3 regions of the Ectopseudomonas oleovorans genome follow, and region 3 is predicted to be linked to each of the others. Evidence: riboswitches for the same ligand, from Rfam matches in the RefSeq annotation. Region 3 holds a riboswitch; each other region holds the start of a gene.
The links. A riboswitch is a leader RNA that binds a small molecule or an ion and turns the genes downstream of it on or off. The one in region 3 is predicted to bind cobalamin.
Positions count from the first base shown of each region.

Region 1: another riboswitch for cobalamin. It lies ahead of N5J71_RS06725 (TonB-dependent receptor domain-containing protein); the one in region 3 lies ahead of cobW (cobalamin biosynthesis protein CobW).
Region 2: another riboswitch for cobalamin. It lies ahead of cobO (cob(I)yrinic acid a,c-diamide adenosyltransferase); the one in region 3 lies ahead of cobW (cobalamin biosynthesis protein CobW).

Region 1 is NZ_JAOCLK010000009.1:49,520-56,257, forward strand. Features, by position in the region: gene N5J71_RS06705 (polyprenyl synthetase family protein) at 1-370, shown strand, start outside; partial or broken gene N5J71_RS06710 (biotin carboxylase N-terminal domain-containing protein) at 520-696, shown strand; gene N5J71_RS06715 (alpha/beta fold hydrolase) at 892-1,842, shown strand; gene dxs (1-deoxy-D-xylulose-5-phosphate synthase) at 1,925-3,820, shown strand; cobalamin riboswitch at 3,893-4,085, shown strand; gene N5J71_RS06725 (TonB-dependent receptor domain-containing protein) at 4,169-6,016, shown strand; gene N5J71_RS06730 (cobalamin-binding protein) at 6,049-6,738, opposite strand, start outside.
Region 2 is NZ_JAOCLK010000012.1:62,404-69,141, forward strand. Features, by position in the region: gene cobD (threonine-phosphate decarboxylase CobD) at 1-365, opposite strand, end outside; gene cbiB (adenosylcobinamide-phosphate synthase CbiB) at 358-1,266, opposite strand; gene bluB (5,6-dimethylbenzimidazole synthase) at 1,270-1,923, opposite strand; gene N5J71_RS08670 (cobyrinic acid a,c-diamide synthase CobB) at 1,920-3,212, opposite strand; gene cobO (cob(I)yrinic acid a,c-diamide adenosyltransferase) at 3,212-3,823, opposite strand; cobalamin riboswitch at 4,259-4,394, opposite strand; gene N5J71_RS08680 (hypothetical protein) at 4,434-4,754, opposite strand; gene N5J71_RS08685 (NlpC/P60 family protein) at 4,765-5,289, opposite strand; gene N5J71_RS08690 (C40 family peptidase) at 5,375-6,007, opposite strand; gene N5J71_RS08695 (molybdopterin molybdotransferase MoeA) at 6,159-6,738, opposite strand, start outside.
Region 3 is NZ_JAOCLK010000024.1:63,570-70,307, reverse strand. Features, by position in the region: gene N5J71_RS13730 (ParD-like family protein) at 1-108, opposite strand, end outside; gene N5J71_RS13725 (hypothetical protein) at 296-526, shown strand; gene cobM (precorrin-4 C(11)-methyltransferase) at 749-1,504, opposite strand; gene N5J71_RS13715 (cobalamin biosynthesis protein) at 1,501-1,938, opposite strand; cobalamin riboswitch at 2,025-2,218, shown strand; gene cobW (cobalamin biosynthesis protein CobW) at 2,314-3,363, shown strand; gene cobN (cobaltochelatase subunit CobN) at 3,438-6,738, shown strand, end outside.

The DNA.
Region 1 (6,738 bases), on a different contig from region 3:
GGAAGTGATGCACCGGCACAAGACCGGCGCGCTGATCGAAGCCAGCGTGGCGCTCGGCGCCCTGGCCAGTGGCAACATCGACGAGCTCGCGCACAAGGCCCTGTTGCAATACGCCCGCGCCATCGGCCTGGCCTTCCAGGTACAGGACGACATCCTCGACGTGGAGAGCGACACCGCCACCCTGGGCAAGACGCAGGGCAAGGACGAAGCCCACGACAAGCCCACCTACCCCGCCCTGCTTGGCCTCGACGCCGCCAAGGACTACGCACTGGAACTGCGCGACCAGGCCCTGCACGTGCTGTGCCCGTTCGGCAACAGCGCCGAACCGCTGCGCGAGCTGGCGCGCTACATCGTCGAACGACGCAACTAGGCCGCTGCTGTGGGAGCGGCTTCAGCCGCGATAGCCACCCCGCTCCATCATTATCATCTATGACCGCATGATCGCCGCATAAGGCTTGCTTTACCCCTGCGACCAGCCTCCTAAGATGGCTCCATAACGACATGACGTCCGGAGCCGCCATGCCCTTCCCCGCCCTACCGATCGCCAACCGCGGCGAGATCGCCATCCGTATCGCCCAGGCCTGCGCCGACCTCGGTATTCGCAGCGTGGCGGTATATGCCGAAGATGACGGAACCTGCCTGCACACACGCAAGGCCGACCAGGCCGTTGCGCTGGCTGGACGCGGCCTCAATGCGGCGCCGCGTCCGACCCGGCGCGACGGCAAGAAACGTCCCTTCGTCGACACCTGGTAAGGAATTGGCTATATCCGCGTTAGCTGTTGCCAAGCAGTTCCGGGGAAGGTTCGGAGCCTTGTAGGGAGCGCCGCCCGGCCCACCCTACGGCCCTTTACCCCCCCAACACTTAACTCAGACATAGCCAAGGAATTATCCATGCACATCGACCATCGCCTGCTCGCCGTTAACGGCATCGAACTGAGCCTGTACAGCGCCGGGCTCGAGCACGGCAAGCCGGTGTGGCTGCTGCATGGTTTCCCGGAATGCTGGTACGCCTGGCATCCACAGATCGAGGCGCTGGCCGCCGCCGGCTACCGGGTGTTCGCCCCGGAGATGCGCGGCTATGGCGCCAGCAGCGCGCCGGCCGATCCGACGGCCTATGACCTGATCACTCTGTGCGGTGATATCCAGGCGGCCATGGACATGCTCGAGCAGCGTGAGGTGGCAGTGATCGGCCATGACTGGGGCGCGCCGGTGGCCTGGCACCTGGCGCTGCGGGAGCCCGAGCGGGTCAAGGTGCTCGGCGCGCTGTCGGTGCCCTTCGGTGGCCGGCCGAAACGCCCCGCCATCGAGATGATGCGCGAGGCCTACGCCGGGCGCTTCCACTACATCCTCTACTTCCAGCAGCCGGGCGTGGCCGAGGCCGAACTGGACGAGGACATCGGCCGCAGCCTGCGCCTGCTGCTCGGCGGCCTCGGCGATGCCCTGCTGGCAACGGACAAACCAGCCAAGGCGCGACTGTTCGACGGCATGCCGGACGACCTGCCACTGCCGGCCTGGTGCAGCGAGGCGATGTTCGCCCACTACCTGCGCACCTTCGAGCGCCACGGTTTTCGCGGCGCACTGAACTGGTACCGCAACTTCGAACGCAACTGGCAAAGCACCGAGCATCTGGCCGGGCTGCAGGTGGAGCAGCCGACGCTGTTCCTGCTCGGGGAAAACGACCCGGTCGGCCGCTTCGAGGCGCCAGCGCTCAAGCGCATGGGCGACAAGGTGCCGCACCTGGAACGCCACGACCTGCCCGGCGCCGGCCACTGGCTGCAGGCCGAATGCGGCGCACGGGTCAGCGCCCTGCTGCTGGATTTCCTCGCACGAAACTACCGGTAACGCCGATGTGGTCAGCAGATTGGGCTGTTTTCCCGGCATCAGGTAAACTGCCGCATCTTTTACACCTATAACGATTCGTCTGATGCCGACCACTTTCCACGAGATCCCCCGCGAGCGCCCGTTGACGCCGCTGCTCGACAGCGCCAACACGCCCGACGAACTGCGCCGCCTGGCCGAAGCGGACCTGGAAACCCTCGCTGACGAACTGCGCCAATACCTGCTCTACAGCGTTGGCCAGAGCGGCGGGCACTTCGGTGCCGGGCTCGGTGTGATCGAGCTGACCATCGCCCTGCACTACGTCTTCGACACCCCCGATGACCGCCTGGTGTGGGACGTCGGCCACCAGGCCTACCCGCACAAGATCCTCACCGGTCGTCGCGAACGCATGGGTACGCTGCGCCAGAAGGACGGCCTGGCCGCCTTCCCGCGACGCAGCGAGAGCGAGTACGACACCTTCGGCGTCGGCCACTCCAGCACCAGCATCAGCGCGGCGCTGGGCATGGCCATCGCGGCCCGTCTCAAGGGCGAGAAGCGCAAGAGCGTGGCGGTGATCGGCGACGGCGCCCTGACCGCCGGCATGGCCTTCGAGGCGCTCAACCACGCCACCGACGTCAACGCCAACATGCTGGTGATCCTCAACGACAACGACATGTCGATCTCCAAGAATGTCGGCGGCCTGTCCAACTACCTGGCCAAGATCATCTCCAGCCGCACCTACGCCAGCATGCGCGAGGGCAGCAAGAAGATCCTCTCGCGCCTGCCCGGCGCCTGGGAAATCGCGCGCAAGGTCGAGGAACACGCCAAGGGCATGCTGGTGCCCGGCACCCTGTTCGAAGAATTGGGCTGGAACTACGTCGGCCCGATCGACGGCCACGACCTGCCCACCCTGGTGACCACCCTGCGCAATATGCGCGACCTCGACGGCCCGCAGTTCCTGCATGTGGTGACCAAGAAGGGCAAGGGTTTCGCCCCGGCCGAGGCTGACCCCATCGGCTATCACGCCATCACCAAGCTGGAACCGGTGACCCCGGTCGCCGCACCGAAGAAACCAAGCGGCCCGAAATACTCCAACGTGTTCGGCCAGTGGCTGTGCGACATGGCCGAGCAGGACGCTCGCCTGGTCGGCATCACTCCGGCGATGAAGGAAGGCTCGGATCTGGTGGCGTTCAGCGAGCGCTTCCCCGAGCGCTACTTCGACGTCGCCATTGCCGAGCAGCACGCCGTCACCCTCGCCGCCGGCATGGCCTGCGAAGGTGCCAAGCCGGTGGTGGCGATCTACTCCACCTTCCTCCAGCGCGCCTATGACCAGTTGATCCACGACGTCGCCGTGCAGCACCTCGATGTGCTGTTCGCCATCGACCGCGCCGGCCTGGTCGGCGAAGACGGTCCGACCCATGCAGGCAGCTTCGACCTGTCTTACCTGCGCTGCATCCCCGGCATGCTGGTGATGACGCCGAGCGACGAGAACGAGATGCGCCGCATGCTCACCACCGGCCACCTGTTCGACGGCCCGGCAGCGGTGCGCTACCCGCGTGGCACCGGCCCCAATGCAGCGCTCGATGCCGGCCTGGAGCCGCTGGAAATTGGCAAGGCGGTGGTGCGCCGCCAGGGCAAGGGCGTCGCCCTGCTGGCCTTCGGCGTGCAACTGGCCGAAGCCCTGCGCGTCGGTGAAACCCTGGATGCCACGGTGGTCGACATGCGCTTCGTCAAGCCGCTGGACGAAGCGCTGCTGCGCGAGCTGGCAGGCAGCCACGAGCTGCTGGTGACCATCGAAGAAAACAGCATCATGGGCGGCGCCGGTAGCGCGGTCAGCGAATTCTTCGCCGCCGAGAACATCCAGCTGCCGATGCTGCACCTGGGCCTGCCCGACTACTACGTCGAGCACGCCAAGCCGAGCCAGATGCTCGCCGAGTGCGGCCTCGACGAAGCAGGGATCGAACGCGCGGTACGTGAGCGTCTGAGTTTGCTTCAGGCCTGAGCATGAAGCCCGCTCATCGCTGAATGAGCGGCGCTTGCTTGTCATTCATATGCGTGCGCACTAAGGTGCGCGCCATTCATGTTCCGCCAGGGTGCGCTGCGCAAGCGGCGTTAAACGGGAAGTCGGTGTAAATCCGGCGCTGCCCCCGCAACGGTAATCGACTGCAAGTGCTGAGCTTGCGCCACGTCCAACAGCCACTGGGCCAAGCCTGAGAAGGCGGACCTGGGTCGAGAGCCCGGAGACCGGCCCAGGCGGTGCGACCGGTGTTGCGGAGGGCAGCACGGTCAAGCGCCGTCCTGCGCTTGCGCCTGCCCTCCTCGACCGTCTGCCGACCGTTGAGGAAAGAGAATGAAACTGTCCCGTCTGGCTCTGGCCATCGCCGTCATGCCAGGTCTCTCGCTGGCCGCCGAGCCCTACGTGGCCGAGCCGCTGGTCGTCACCTCCGGGCGCCTGGCCGAACCGCAAGCGCGGGCCACCGCCGCCACCACGGTGTTCGAGCGGGACGACATCGAACGTCTGCAGGTCAGTAGCGTCGCCGAGTTGCTGGAGCGCGTGCCCGGCCTCAGCGTCGTCCGCACTGGCGGTGCTGGCAGCCAGACGGGTGTGTTCCTGCGCGGCACCAGCACGGCACAAACCCTGGTCCTGGTCGACGGGCAACGTATCGCGGCGGCCTCAAGCGGCACCAGCAGCCTGGAGTTTCTCGCCCCCGAGCAGATCGAGCGTATCGAAGTGGTACGTGGCGCGCGTTCGGCGCTGTATGGCTCCGACGCCATTGGCGGGGTGATTCAGATTTTCACTCGTCAGGGCGATGGCCGCGGCCTCAAGCCTTACGCGCGCCTGGCGGCAGGCAGCGACAGCACGTACCAGCGCAGCCTTGGTCTCGCCGGTGGTGACGAACGTACGCGCTTTAACCTCAGCGCAGCGTTGGACGAGACGGCCGGCATCGACGCCACCCGCGACGGTTTAGGCGCCAACAGCGACGATGACGCCTATCGCAACCGCTCGCTCAGCCTGAATCTGTCGCACAGTTTCAATGACGATCTGCAGGTGGGCTTTAGTGCTCTCGATCAGCGCGGGCAGGTTGAATACGACGATGTTTTTACCGGCCTGCTACCGACAACGGACTTTCAGGTCAGCAGCCTTTCCGGGTTCATCGACGGCCGCCTCAACGACCGCTGGAGCAGCCGCCTGGAAATGGGTCACAGTAAAGACCAGCGCGACACGGGTGATGACTCGCCGCTGGCGTCAACCGATTCATTCTTTACCTATACCACCTATCGCGACTCGGCGAGCTGGGTAAATACCCTGACCCTCACCGACCACCAGCAAATTCTGGCTGGCGCCGACTGGTACGAGGATCGCCTGCACAGCAGCGCAGACTTCGCGGAGGATTCACGCTGGAACCGCGCGGCTTTCGTCCAACACCGCTACAGCGGCGATACATTCTCGACCGAGCTGGGACTGCGCCACGACGATAACCAGCAGTTCGGCAGCGAGAACACCTGGAACGCGGCGCTGACCCTGCCCCTGAACAGGGCCAACGACCTGATCCTGTCGTACAGCGAAGGTTTCAGAGCGCCAACTTTCAATGATCTCTACGATCAGTCGTACGGCAACCCCGACCTGCAAGCCGAGCGCTCCAAGAGCTACGAGCTGCAATGGCGCAGCCGCTACAGCGACACAGGATCGTTGCAGGCTTCCGTGTATCGAACCGAAATCGAAGATGCCATCGTCTTCGACGAAAGCTTCATTCCACAGAACATCCAGACTGCGCGGATCAATGGCTTCGAGGCCGCCGTGCAGCAGGAGCTGTTCGGCTGGCAGGGCAATCTCGCTCTAGCCCTGATCGACCCGCGTGACCGCGACAGCGGCCATACCCTGCTGCGCCGGGCCAAACGCACGCTGAGCCTGGATCTCGACCGCCGCTTTGGCGATGTGTCGGTGGGCGCAGGCTGGCGTGCGATCAGTGGTCGCTATGATGATGCCGACAACGACATCGAGATGAGCGGCTATGGCCTGCTCAGCCTCCGCGCCGCCTGGCAGGCCAATGAGGAACTGGGGCTGAGCCTGAAGCTGGATAATCTGCTGGACAAGGATTACGCAGAAGCGACCTACAGCACACCCAATGGCCGTTTCGGCTACAACAGCGCCGGGCGTACCGCGCTGTTCGCCGTCACCTGGACGCCGCAACTCTGACCTTGGTGCGCACGGCGCACCGCCTGAAGGGGCTACCGCGCAACCGCCATCCGCTCACATAACTGCTCGATGGCGCCCAGCATCTGCCGACTGGGCCTTTCCAGGCCCTTGTCCGGCACTGCCCATACCTGCCCCCGGCGCACCGCATGCAACTGCGGCCAGGCCTGCCAGGCGCTCAGCTCGGCATTGCTGCCGCCGAGAATCACATCGGGATCACGCGCCAGTACCGCCTCGACGCTGATCTGCGGCGCCGGCTGCGGCAGGTCCTCGAACAGATTGCGCGCGCCACACACCTGCAGGGCATCGCCGATCAGTTGTTCGCCACCGATGGTGTAAAGCGGCTGGTACCAGATCTGATAGAACACCGTCAGGGGCTGCTCACGCCGGTAGTGCTGGCGCAGCGCCTGCAACTGAGCCCGAAACTCGTCAGCCAGCCGCTCACCCTGCTCCGCCCGGCCCACTCGCTCACCAATACGCACGAAGGCCTCGCCGAGTTGGTCAAGGCGCTGCGGCTCGACGATCAGCAGGTCGATACCGAAACGCTGCAACTGCGCTTGTTGCGCCGGCGGCACGCTACCGGGTGCGATAAGGATCAGATCCGGTTCCAGTTGCAGCAGTCGCTCGAATTCCAGCTGACCATAACGACCAACAGTGGGCAGGTGCGCCAGCGCGGCGGGACGCTCATCGCCTTCGAGCACGCCGACCAGCAGGTCAGCAGCATC
Region 2 (6,738 bases), on a different contig from region 3:
AGCGCGCGATGCACCGAACCCTCGCTCAGCTTGATCACCCGATGCCCCTCACGTCGCCAGGCGGCAGCGTGCTCGGCATAGGTCGGTGCGAGGATACCCACGCTGCTGTGCGCGCGCAGACGTGGCAGGGCCTGGATCGCCGCCTGCGAGCCTGCTACCGGTAGCAGGCTGACGGCGCCGTAATAATCGCGCGCGGCCTGCTCCAGGCCATCGTCCGTTTCAGGCAGGCGCGCCCAGGCCGAACCAGGGACGGCCGGCAGATCCCAACCGTAGGGTGCAACCCCGGTGGACAGATCCAGCCAGTCCTCCAGCGGGATGCCATAGCGCTGCGACGCTGCGCGCAGACGACCTCCATGTTCAAGCACCCAGCACCTCCCAGACGATCAGGCATAACAGCCACAAGCCAACCCCAGCGATAACCCTGTTCATCGCCCGTTCGATATCCCGCGCCCGCGGCGGTGGGCCTTCGCCCAGTTGTGGGCGTTCATGCACCTCGCCGTGATACTCCGCTGCACCGCCCAGACTAATGGCCAGGCTTCCGGCACCAGCGGCCATAACAGGGCCAGCATTGGGACTGTCCCACAAGGGCGCCTGCCGGCGCCAGCAGCGCAGGGCCAGGGCAGTACGCCCAAGCAGCGCATAGGTCAGCGCCACCAGGCGCGCCGGGATGTAATTGAGCACATCATCGATCTTCGCCGCGGCCCAGCCAAAACGCTCGAAGCGTTCGTTGCGATAGCCCCACATGGCATCGAGCGTGTTGCTCAGACGGTACAAGACGACGCCCGGCGCGCCAGCGACGATGAACCAGAACAAGGCGGCGAACACGGCGTCGGAGCCGTTCTCCAGCACCGATTCGGTGCCAGCACGGGCCACCCCGGTTGCGTCCAGCTCGGCGGTATTACGGCTGACCATCCAGCCGACGCGCTCACGCGCAAGCCGCAGATCACCCAGACGCAGCGCGCGGGCCACCGGCTGCGCATGCTCGTACAGGCTGCGCAGGCCAAGGGCGAAGTACAGAGCGAAGATCTCCACCGCCCAGCCAAGCGAGGTCAGGTGCACCAACAGCCAGGTAAGCAGGGTCAGCGGCAGCACCGCCAGGCACCAGGCCGTTACGCCATGGCTGCGCCAGCCGCCACCGGCCGGGTTGAAGCGCTGCTCCAGGCGCCCTGCCAGGCGACCGAAGGCGACCAGCGGATGCGCGCGCCTGGGCTCGCCCAGCACGGCGTCCAGCGCCACGCCGACGCAGGTGATCAGCGCCAGGCTCATCGTTCACTCACCAGATGATCCCCATCGATTCTCGAACAACAACTCCGATAGCGGTCGGGGCGTGGCCCAACCCTCCTCCACCAGCATCGGCTTTTCGTAAAAGGCCTGAACCGGCCCCAGGCACAGCAGCGCTACCGGCTTGCTACCGGCCGGCATGCCCAACAATGCGGCCACCGCTTCGGGGTCGAACAACGATACCCAACCGAGCCCGAGCCCTTCGGCACGCGCAGCCAGCCACAGATTCTGAATGGCGCAGGCCACCGAGGCCATATCCATTTCCGGCAGGGTGCGTCGTCCAAAGACATGCGCGTCGCGGCCCTCCATCAGCGCCACCGCCAGTAGCTCGGCGCAGTCGCGAATACCTTCGACCTTCAGCCGCATGAACTCGTCACTGCGCTCGCCGAGGGCCTCGGCAGTGCGCACCCGCTCGGCCTCCACCAGCTCATGAATGGACTCACGCAGTTGCGGGTCACTGACGCGCACAAAGCGCCAAGGCTGCATAAGGCCAACGCTCGGCGCGTGGTGGGCGGCTTCGAGCAGCCGCGCCAGGACCTCGGCTGGCACCTCGCCGCCGCTGAAATGACGCATATCGCGGCGCTCGGCGATGGCGCGATACACCGCCGCGCGCTCCTCATGGCTGAAGGCATGCTCGCTCATGGACGTAACAGCGCGGCGGCCGCCTCCGGGTTGGACGGCAGGTAGAAGTGGATATAGCTGGCCGTGAGTCGCCTCAGGCGATAAACCGCCTCAGCCACCGGCTTGCCGTTCGGGCAGCGACCGAGCGCCAGAGGCTGCAAGGGACTTTCCAGCCGCGAGTGATGGTAACTGTGGCCACGTAGCTCGCCTTCGGGCAGCGTCACCTGCTGCAAGGCCAGGGCGGTCAGCCGTGGCTGCAAGGCGGCGCTGCCCGCCAGCAGGCCGAGCATGCGCCCGCTGGCACCTTGCTTGTCGCGCAGTTCATCAAGCAGATAGAGCATGCCGCCACATTCGGCGAGCAAGGGTTTGCCGGCCTGGTGATGAGCACGAATCGCCGCGGCCATGGGCTGGTTGCCCTCCAGCTCGGCCAGGTACAGCTCCGGATAACCGCCCGGCAGATAAAGGCTGTCCACCTGCGGCAGCTCACGATCAGCGAGCGGTGAGAAGTAATGCAGCTCAGCGCCGAGCGCCTGCAACAGATCGAGATTGGCCTGATAGAGAAAGGCGAACGCCGCGTCGCGCGCCACGCCGATGCGTACCCCAGCCAACAGCGGCGCCAGCTCATCGAACTGCGGCGCGGCGAAGCTCACCGCAGGCGGCAGGTCGACGTTGGCACTGGCCGCCAGCGCATCGGCCGCGGCGTCCAGGCGTGCATCCAGATCGGCCAACTCGCCGGCCTGCACCAGCCCCAGATGGCGGCTGGGCAACTCCACCGCGGCGCTACGCGGCAAGGCGCCAAACCAGCGAATGCTCGCTGGCAGCGCATCACGCAGGATATCGCCGTGGCGCGTGCTGGCAACGCGGTTACCGAGCACCCCGGCAAAGGGCAAGTTAGGCTGGAAGGTGGCAAGCCCGTGGGCCAGGGCGCCGAAGGTCTGCGCCATCGCCGCACCGTCGATCACCCCCAGCACCGGCACGCCAAAGTGGCGTGCCAGATCGGCCGCCGAGGGTTTGCCGTCGAACAGGCCCATCACCCCTTCGATCAGGATCAGGTCCGCCTCGCCGGCGGCCTGCCACAGCAGTCGGCGACTTTCCGCCTCACCGACCATGGCCAGATCGAGCTGATACACCGGCGCGCCACTGGCGCGGGCGTGGATCATCGGATCGAGAAAGTCCGGGCCGCATTTGAACACCCGAACCCGCCGCCCCTGACGCGTATGCAGGCGCGCCAGCGCGGCGGTGACGGTGGTCTTACCCTGACCGGAAGCTGGTGCGGCGATCAATAGTGCCGGACAGTGACGTGTGGTCATCAGAATTCGATGCCCTTCTGTGCTTTTACCCCGGACTTGAATGCGTGCTTGACCATGCTCATGTCGGTGACGGTGTCAGCCGCCTCGATCATCCCAGGCAAGGCGCCGCGCCCGGTCACCACCACATGCTGCAACAGCGGCCGGGCTTCGATATCGGCCAGCACCGCGTCCAGTTCGAGGTAGCCATGCTTGAGGGCTATGTTCAGCTCGTCCAGCAGCACCAGGCCGACCGACTCATCACTGAGCAGGCGCTGGGCCACCGCCCAGGCTTGCTGAGCCTTGGCGATATCACGCTGGCGATCCTGGGTTTCCCAGGTGAAGCCTTCGCCCATCACGTGATAGCTGACTTCCTCGGGAAAACGGCGGAAGAAGGTTTCTTCACCGGTGCTGGCCGCACCCTTGATGAACTGCACCACGCCGACCTTGATGCCATGACCCAGGGCGCGCGCGACCATGCCGAAGGCGCTGCTGCTCTTGCCCTTGCCATTGCCGCTGTGCACCAGCAGCAGGCCGTATTCATCCTGGGCCTGGGCGATCTTTTCGTCGATCAGGGCTTTCTTGCGTTGCATGCGCGCCTTGTGGCGGGCATCGCGGTCGGTCGATTCGCTCATGCTGTGCTCCTGTACGTCAGGCACCCGCGCCGCCTGTTCATCGAACAGTACGAACGGCAATGAGGAAGAATCGCGATGATCCGCACGCACTCATCCAGGCGCCAATGGCTGGTCAGGCGAGCGGAAGACGAAAAAACACGAACACCCCGGTCAAACCGGAGCGTTAGCCGGACAGCGCCCTCCGCGATGCCGTGAAACTGCGACAGGCCGGTCTCCGGGCTTGTGAGCGAACCATGGGTTCGACGCCGCGCCTTCCCGTGCATAGCACAGTGGCTTTGCAGACTGCGTGAAAACTACTGCGCTCGGCCATGCGGCGTTAAAAACAGTCTCGTGCGCGAGTCCGATCAAAATGCTCATTTACAGCTCGTAAAGTCGAGCGCGACTCCGACCATTTTTCGCCTGTTTTTGCCTTGCCTGACCTTCGCTCGCTACGTTTTCACACGGTCTGCTTAAGCAGCGTTTGACTCACCTACCGTTGCGGGGGCAGCGCCGGCATTGGAACCGGCTTCCCTGTTTCACCCCTTGGCCGCCACTCACAGCGACTCGGGGCACCTGAAGCAAGGCGCGCAGGGTAGAGGCTGGCAGCCCTGCGCGTCAACGCCAACGCCACTCAATGCCTGGGTGTGAAACCTGGCGGTTTGTTCGCCAGCCACTCGACGAAGGTACGCAGGCGCTCATCTCCCAACAAGGCCTCGCGACTGTTGAAGGTCAGCGCCAGCTCCTTTTCACTGAACAGCCGGTGGATCTGGTTATGACAAGCACGGCAGAGCCACAGCGTGGCGGTAATTCGTTCCTGACGAGGATACCGCCTCTGTACGTAAGCCTTGTCGTGTAGTGACTTGGGAATCAGGTGATGGCGGGTCAAGGCCACAGGCCGTGCACAAAACTCGCAGGCCTCAGGTTGAGGCGGCAGGCGAATGGGGTCGGCCATAAACGAAAGCTCAGGGGTTGCGAGCAAGCTCTGGAGTGATAACACGCTTGGCGTCGAGATAGACACGCTGCCAGTAGACGTTATCGAGGCTGTCCAGACGAACCGTGCCACCACTGGACGGCGCATGCACGAAACGCCCATCCCCCACATAGATACCGGCATGACTGACAGCGCGCCCGCCATTGGTGGCGAAGAACACCAGATCACCACTTTGCAGGGCGTCACGACGAACATCTGGCGTACGCATCGCACTCAGCTCACGAGTAGAACGCGGCAGGCTGATGCCAGCGGCATCACGATAGACATAGCCGATCAGGCCACTGCAGTCGAAACCGCCATCCGGTGTATTACCACCGTAGCGATAGGGTGTTCCAACCAGGCCAAGCGCGCGAAACAGCACATCTTCGGCACCGCCCTGATAGGACGAAGAAGCAATTGGCGGCGTGTAGGCAGGCTGAGGAGAAGGGGCGCGACTGCTACAGGCACTCAGTAGCAGAACAAGAGAAATTACAGCGACACGGGTCGTGACGGGCATAAGCGAGGCGATCCTGAGCCTGAATGCGCCCTACTCTGCCCGAGACACGACGAACGGCGCAACCCTGGGGTTACGCCGTGAAACATCAGGGATGACGCCTGGCTGCGACTTGATCGTCCACTGGCGCCAGCGCCAGTACGCGCTTGGCTTGCAGGTAGCTGCGATTCCAGTAACTGTCATCCAGGCTATCGATGCGCACACCACCGCTGCGGCTGCTGCTGGAGTGGATGAACTGATCATCACCCAGGTAGATGCCGGCATGACTGACGCGACCACGACCACGATCATTGAACAGGATCAGATCACCCGGTTCCAGATCGGCGCGCGCCACCTTCGGCGCATCGAGGTTGATCAGCTCACGCGTGGAACGCGGCAGTTCCAGGCCGACTTCCTCGCGGAACAGGTAGCCGATAAAACCGCTGCAATCAAAACCTGACTGTACCGAGCTACCGCCGTAGCGATAACGGGTACCGATCAGCGAACGCCCGAGATCGAGCAGGCTGTCGGCCAGTTGCGGCATTTCATAGGGTTGATCGTCGATCAGCGCGTTGATCTCATCATCGGCAGGTTCATCCTGCTCGATCATCAGGCGAGTCACAGGTTCGACTGCTGCATCGCTGATCGGTTGCTGCGGTTGCGTCTGCGGCGCATGGCCGGCACAGGCAGCGAGAAAGACTGTGAGTGCAATAGGCACGAGGGGTGCGAAGCGTTTTAGCATGGGCACGACCGTGTCGAGTGAATTTAACAAGTCCGCGACTATGCCTTCTATAACGCTAATTTGCAAATTCTATCGACAGAATTGTGACTCAGTGGTCTCGCCATTTCATCTAAAGCGCCCAACCATCTGCATGGTCGGGCGACTCGGAAACCTAGCCGAGAATCTCGCTGAGCGGAATGAAACGCAGCATATCTCCCTCGGCCAGCGTACTGCCTTCCATGACCTCGGCCAGCCCTTCGGCCCAGGCGGCGCTGCGCAAAACGCCGGAACTCTGATTGGCATAGGGCACCACGCGCCCATGCTCCAGACGCGCGCGCAGGTACTCACGGCGCATACCCGGCTTAGCCCAGGTAAAACCTGCCGGCACCGCGAAGCCCAGTGGTTCGACCCGCTGCACCCCAAGACGACGCAACATGTAAGGACGCGCCAGCAGTCCGAAGGTGACCAGTGTCGAGGCCGGGTTGCCCGGCAAACCTATTACCGGAACGCCCTGATAGTGGCCGAAGGTCAGCGGTTTACCTGGCTTGATCGCCAATTTCCACAGCGCCAGTTCGCCCGCCTCGCGCAGGGCTATGCCGAGAAAATCCGCCTCCCCCACCGAAACGCCACCCGTGGAGAGAATCAGATCGACCTCGCCCAAGGCCCCCAGCGCTTCGCGGGTACGCTGCAGATCATCGGGCAAGATGCCCGCATCCACAACGCTGCAGCCCAGCCGCTGCAACCAGGCAATC
Region 3 (6,738 bases):
GCCGATACGAATCCAAAAGCCTGCCTGGGCATTGATGGAACGGCTGGAGACGCTGCTCGCCCGGCGGATTTGGTCATGCAGTTCGTCATCGATATTGACGATGCCCATGGAAACTTCCTCGTATATGTTTCGTATATGAATCATATAGAGCTTCCCCGTAAATTTCATCCGGTATGCGCTGAGTCTGATGGCCGTCAGCGCCGCTTAGTGCTTCGATCCCTTAAACTGGGCGGTAAATCCGCTGGCTGGCCCGGTTCAGAGTCGGCTCGTTGGAGTCATGTGTAGAGGAGAGAGGATGAAGCGCGCAGATGTGAAACGCAGATCGGACCAAGGGGTGCTGTTCGACACCCAGGTCATGGTCAACCCGGCCAATACGGCCGAATGGATCGTGTTCTTCAAGAAGGACGCAGGTCGCAGTTTCTTTCTGGTGGACGAAGCCGAGCAGGTGGAGAGCTTCTCCAACCTAAACGAATTGATGGTGGAATTGCGTGCGTTGGGTATCAAACGGGTGGAAGTACAGCTCTGAGCAGTTGCTCACAGTTGGCGTGGATCAAGCTGTGGATATCCTAGTGACAGTTGGCTGAAACCCTTGAAAATAGGGCTCTACAGCCAGTTGTACAGAAAGTGCTCGCCAGCTCGCCCACTATCCACAGGGTGATTGGATAAGTCGCTTCCTATGCTGTTGATAAGGCTCTGAAAGCCGCACGAAGAAAGGCTTTCAGCGCTTTGTACGGTTTATCGCCAGGGTTCAGGCACTGCCGGGGCGGTAGAGGTGCCGATGCGCTGCGTCATACAGCGCAGATTCCGCAAAGGCGCCTGGATCGAGCACGCGGCCGACCAGGATCAGCGCCGTGCGGCGGAAGTCTTTGGCGGCGACCCTTTCTTCGATATCGCTCAGTGTGCCCAGCACCCAGTCCTGATCCGGCCAGCTCGCCCTGTGGATAACCGCGATGGGGCAGTCGGCGCCATAGTGCGGCAGCAGTTCTTCGACGATGGCCGGTAGATGGCGCACACCGAGGTGGATGGCCAGGGTTGCGCGGTGTCGCGCCAGGTCGTGTAGTTGCTCGCCCTCGGGCATCGGCGAGGAGGTGCCGTAGCGGGTGAGGATCACCGTCTGAGCAATGCCGGGTAGGGTCAGCTCGGATTCCAGCAACGCCGCACAGGCAGCGGTGGCAGTGACCCCGGGAATGATCTCGAAGGGAATGCCGAGCGTGCGCAGTTCGCGAATCTGTTCGCCAGTGGCGCCGTATAGCGACGGGTCGCCCGAGTGCACGCGGGCCACGTCCAGGCCGCGTTCATGGGCCTGGCGTAGCAGCGTGATGATCTCGCCCAGGTGCAGCTCGGCGGTGTTGACTACCTGCTCGGCGCTGTGACCCTGCAGCACGGCTTCGGGCACCAGCGAGCCGGCATAGAGAATCACCGGGCAGCTGTGGATAAGTCGCTGGCCCTTGACGGTGATCAGTTCAGGATCGCCGGGGCCGGCACCGATAAAGTAGACAGTCATGCAGGTTCTCTATCGAAGGTGGCCAGTGCACAGGTGGCGCTGGCGCTGCGGGTTTTCTCTCCGAGCAGGCAGGGCGATGTGCCCAGGCGCGCTGCCAATGCCAAGGCACAAGGCTCCGCTACGGCGGGACTGCCTGTGGCTGCTTGAGTCAATGCACTGCCGGCGGTCATGGCTTGATAGGTGCTCAGTTGCTCGGGTGCGAAGAACACCAGCTCCAGGGCCAGGTGCTCGGCCAGGCCGTGCAGGCCGGCTTCGTCGCGCTTGTGAGCGATGCTGGCCAGGGCGGCGAGGTTGTTCACCGTCAACTCATGCAAAGCCAGGCTGTGGATAAGCAGGTCGAGCAGCTCGTCCTGGCTGCAGCCACGGCGGCACCCCAACCCGGCGACGACCAGTGTCGTTGAGGCGGATAGGCGATCTGAGGGGGTCGGCAACATGAGTGATGTTCGGGCTGTGCGGTGGCGTAGCTCATCATGGCACCTGCCAACGGTCAACCGCGATTGACCGGCCGCTGCGGCCTGCGTAGCCTTCTCGCTTTCGAGGTTCTTCCCGGCATGGCGCCGGGGAGCTAAGAGGGAACAGGGTGATGCCCTGGCTGCCCCCGCAACTGTAAACGGTTATGCCCTTCGTTAGACCACTGCCAACCGGCGGGAAGGTGAAGGGATGCGCGTAGCGCAAGCCGTGAGCCAGGAGACCTGCCTCGACTGACTAGCCACTTGCTCGGACGGGGTGATCCGACGCGGCCAGCACGCCCTTGCGTGCTCGCCTGCGCGTACCCGTCCGCCGAACTTACCGACGCCACGGGGCCCGCCATGAAAACCCTCGCCAAACTGCCTGTCACCATCGTCACCGGTTTTCTCGGTGCCGGCAAAACCACTCTGCTGCGTCACCTGCTGGCCAATGCCGGCGGCCGTCGTATCGCGGTGATCGTCAACGAGTTCGGCGAGCTTGGCATCGATGGCGAAATCCTCAAGCAATGCTCCATCGGCTGCAGCGAGGAGGAGGCCAATGGCCGTGTTTTCGAACTGGCCAACGGCTGCCTGTGCTGCACCGTGCAGGAAGAATTCTTCCCGGTGATGCGCGAGCTGGTGGCGCGCCGTGGCGATCTTGACCATATCCTCATCGAGACCAGCGGCCTCGCGCTGCCCAAACCGCTGGTACAGGCCTTCAACTGGCCAGAAATCCGTAACGCCTGCACGGTCGATGCGGTGATTACCGTGGTAGACAGCCCGGCAGTGATCGCCGGCACCTTCGCCGCCTTCCCCGATCAGGTGGACGAGCAGCGCAAGCTCGACCCCAACCTGGATCATGAATCGCCGCTGCACGAACTGTTCGCCGACCAGTTGGCCAGCGCCGACCTGGTGATCCTCAACAAGGCCGATCTGCTCGACGCCGAGGCACTGGCCGCCGTGCGCGCCGAGGTGGCCGAAGAGCTGCCGCCGGCAGTCAAGGTGATCGAGGCGCACGGCGGCGAACTGCCGCTGGACGTGCTACTCGGCCTGAACAGCGAAACCGAGCTGCATATCGACAGCCGTCGCACCCACCATGACGATGAAGACGAAGACCACGATCATGAGGAATTCGACTCGTTCCACGTGGAACTACCGGAAACAGAGGAGGCGCGCCTGCTGGCTGCGTTGAAGGACGCTGTGGCCAAGTACGGCATCCTGCGTGTGAAAGGCTTCGCTGCCATCCCTGGCAAACCCATGCGTCTGCTGGTGCAGGGCGTTGGCCAGCGTTTCGACCGCCACTTCGACCGCGCCTGGCAGGCCGACGAGCCGCGCCTGAGCCGCCTGGTGGTGATCGGCCAGCAGCTCGACCGCGCGGCTATCGAAGCCGAGCTGAAGGCGGCGCTGGCTTGATAATGATCGCCCGCAAGCGGGCTCCTACACACCCTGTAGGAGCCCGCTTGCGGGCGATGTACTTGGATTCGTAGATGCACTTACTGCGCACCCAACCCGGCGCTCAACTGCCGGCAGACAGCATCGCCGACCTCGGCCAGACGCCTGCCGATCTGGTGATCCTGTGCACGGGTGATTCGCACCTTTCCCTGTTAGCCGAAGCCGCCCGGCAACTGCCGGACGACTACCCCAGTCTGCGTCTGGCCAGCCCGGCGCAACTGAGCAACAACGCCTCGGTGGATTATTACGTCGAGCAGGTGCTGCAGCATGCCAAGGTCATCCTGATCTCGGTGCATGGCGGCGTGAGCTACTGGCGCTACGGCGTCGAGCGTCTGGTTGAGCTGGGTGCGCGCGGTGCCACGGTGATCATGGTGCCGGGCGACGACAAGCCCGACCCGGAGCTGAATGCCCTTGGCAACGTCGCCGAAGAAGACAGCCAGCGCCTGTGGCAATACCTGCGCCAGGGCGGGCTGAATAACGCCCGCCAGCTGTTTCGCTGCATCGGCAGTCGTTGGTTGGGGCGTGGCGACAGTTGGCAGGAGCCGCAGCCGCTGCCGCGTGTCGGTCTCTATCACCCGCAGTGCAGCCTGGCGACGCTGGCCGCCTGGCAGGCGCAGTGGCGACCGGACGCGCCTGTGGTGGCGCTGCTGTTCTATCGCAACCATGTGCAGTCGGCGAACACCGTCTTCGTCGATACCTTCTGCCAGCACCTGTTCGGCCAGGGCCTTAACCCGCTACCCATTGCTGTGGCCAGCCTCAAGGAACCTGCCTGCCTGGATCAGGTGCAGGCCTGGCTGGATGACACCGACGCCGCGCTGATCATCAACACCACCGGCTTCGCCCTATCCAACCCCGAGGCGCCGCAGGCGCGGGTCTTCCGCCGCGATATCCCGGTACTGCAGGCCATCTGCTCGCTGGACAACCACGCGCAGTGGCAGGCCAGCACTCAGGGCCTGGGCTCGCGTGACCTGGCCATGCATGTGGTGTTGCCCGAGCTGGATGGCCGGCTGATCGGCACCGCCATCAGCTTCAAGGGGCTGGCCTGGCGTAGCGAGCGCAGCCAGAGCGACGTGGTGTGCTACCAGGCGCATGAGTCGGGCATGGCTTATGTCGCTGAACTGGCAGGTAAATGGTGTCAGTTGGCGATCAAAAGCAACGATCAGAAGCGAATCGGCCTGATCCTGGCCAACTACCCGACTCGCGATGGCCGCATCGGCAACGGCGTCGGCCTGGATACGCCGGCCGCCGCGCTGAATATCCTCCTCGCCCTGCAGTCCCAGGGCTATCCGGTGGATAACCTACCGGACAGCGGCACCGCACTTGTCCACAGCCTGCTCGGCGGTGTCACCAACGACCTCGACGGCCTGGATACGCGCCCCTGTGCGCAAAGCCTGGCGTTGGACGACTATCTGAAGTTTTTCCACAGCCTGCCGGCGGCCAACCAGCAGGCGGTGCGCGAGCGCTGGGGCGAGCCGCAGGCCGACCCGATGTTCCGCAGCGGGCGGATGATGGTCGCTGGCCTGCGCTTCGGCCTGACCTTCGTCGGCATCCAGCCGGCACGCGGTTATCAACTGGACCCGGCAGCGGTGTATCACGACCCCGATCTGGTGCCGCCGCATGGCTATATCGCCTTCTACGCCTGGCTGCGCACGGCGTTCGTCGCCGACGCGCTGATCCATGTCGGCAAGCACGGCAATCTGGAGTGGCTGCCGGGTAAGAGCGTCGGCCTCTCCGAGGGCTGCTGGCCGCAGGCGCTGATCGGCCCGCTGCCCAACGTCTATCCCTTTATCGTCAACGATCCGGGCGAGGGCGCGCAGGCCAAGCGACGCACCCAGGCAGTGATCATCGACCACCTGATGCCGCCGCTGACTCGTGCCGAAAGCTATGGCCCGCTACGCGATCTGGAGCGCCTGGCCGACGAATACTATGACGCCAGCCAGCTCGACCTGCGCCGAGCCGTGGAGCTGCGTGGCGAGATTCTGGCCAAGGTGCGCGAGGCCAGCCTCGACCGCGAACTGGGTCTGCAACTTAACGATGACGGCGACAGCTGGTTGCCGCAGCTCGACGCCTACTTGTGCGACCTCAAGGAATCGCAGATTCGCGATGGCCTACATGTGTTCGGTGAGTCGCCGACTGGCCAGCTGCGCCGCGACACCCTGCTGGCGCTGCTGCGCATTCCCCGTGGTGATGGCCAGGGCGCCAATGCCAGCTTGCTGCGCGCGCTGGCCCGTGGCCTGGAGCTGGGCCTCGATCCGCTCGATTGCGACATGGGCCAACCCTGGGATGGGGCGCGTCCACAGGCGCTGCAGGCTGTGGATAACAGCCTGTGGCGTACCTTCGGCGATACCCGTGAGCGCCTGGAGCTGCTGGCGCTGAGACTGATCGAGCAGCGTCTGGCGGGGGTGACCTGCGGCGACTTCGGCGCCGAGGTGGCGCTGATTCTCGACGGCCTGGCCGAGCATATCGCGCCTTTGCTGGATGCCTGTGGCGACGCCGAGATGGGCGGCTTGCTGGCGGCGCTGGAGGGACGTTTCGTGCCCGCTGGGCCGAGTGGCGCACCGAGTCGCGGGCGCCTCGATGTGCTGCCCACCGGGCGTAACTTCTTTACCGTCGACGTGCGCCACCTGCCCACGCCGACCGCCTGGCGCCTCGGCGTGCAGGCGGCGGATCGTCTGCTGGAGCGCCATCTGCAGGACGAGGGCGACCACCTGCGCCAGCTCGGCCTGTCGGTGTGGGGCACGGCGACCATGCGCACCGGTGGCGATGATATCGCCCAGGCCCTGGCGCTGATGGGCGTGCGGCCGGTGTGGCAGCCGGGCAGCCAGCGCGTCGAGCGCTTCGAGGTGTTGCCGCTGGAGCAGCTCGGTCGGCCTCGGGTGGACGTCACCCTGCGCGTGTCGGGCTTCTTTCGCGATGCCTTCAGCAATTTGATTCGCCTGTTCGACGAGGCCGTGCAGGCAGTGATCGAGCTGGATGAGCCGGAAGATATGAACCCGCTGTCGGCGCGGGTCTGGCGCGAATCGCTGGCACTTAAGGACGGCGGCCTGGATGAAGCCGAAGCGCGGCGGCAGGCCGGTTGGCGGGTGTTCGGCGCCAAGCCGGGCGCCTATGGCGCCGGGGTGCAGAACGCCATCGAGGAACGCCTGTGGCAGAGCCGTGCGGATCTCGCTGAGGTCTACCTCAACTGGGGCGGTTACGCCTACGGCAGCGGCGCCGAGGGGCTGCCTGCGCGGCAGCGCTTCGTCGACCGCCTGGAGCAGATGCAGGCGGTGCTGCACAACCAGGACAACCGCGAGCACGACATCCTCGACTCCAACGACTACTACCAGTTCCAGG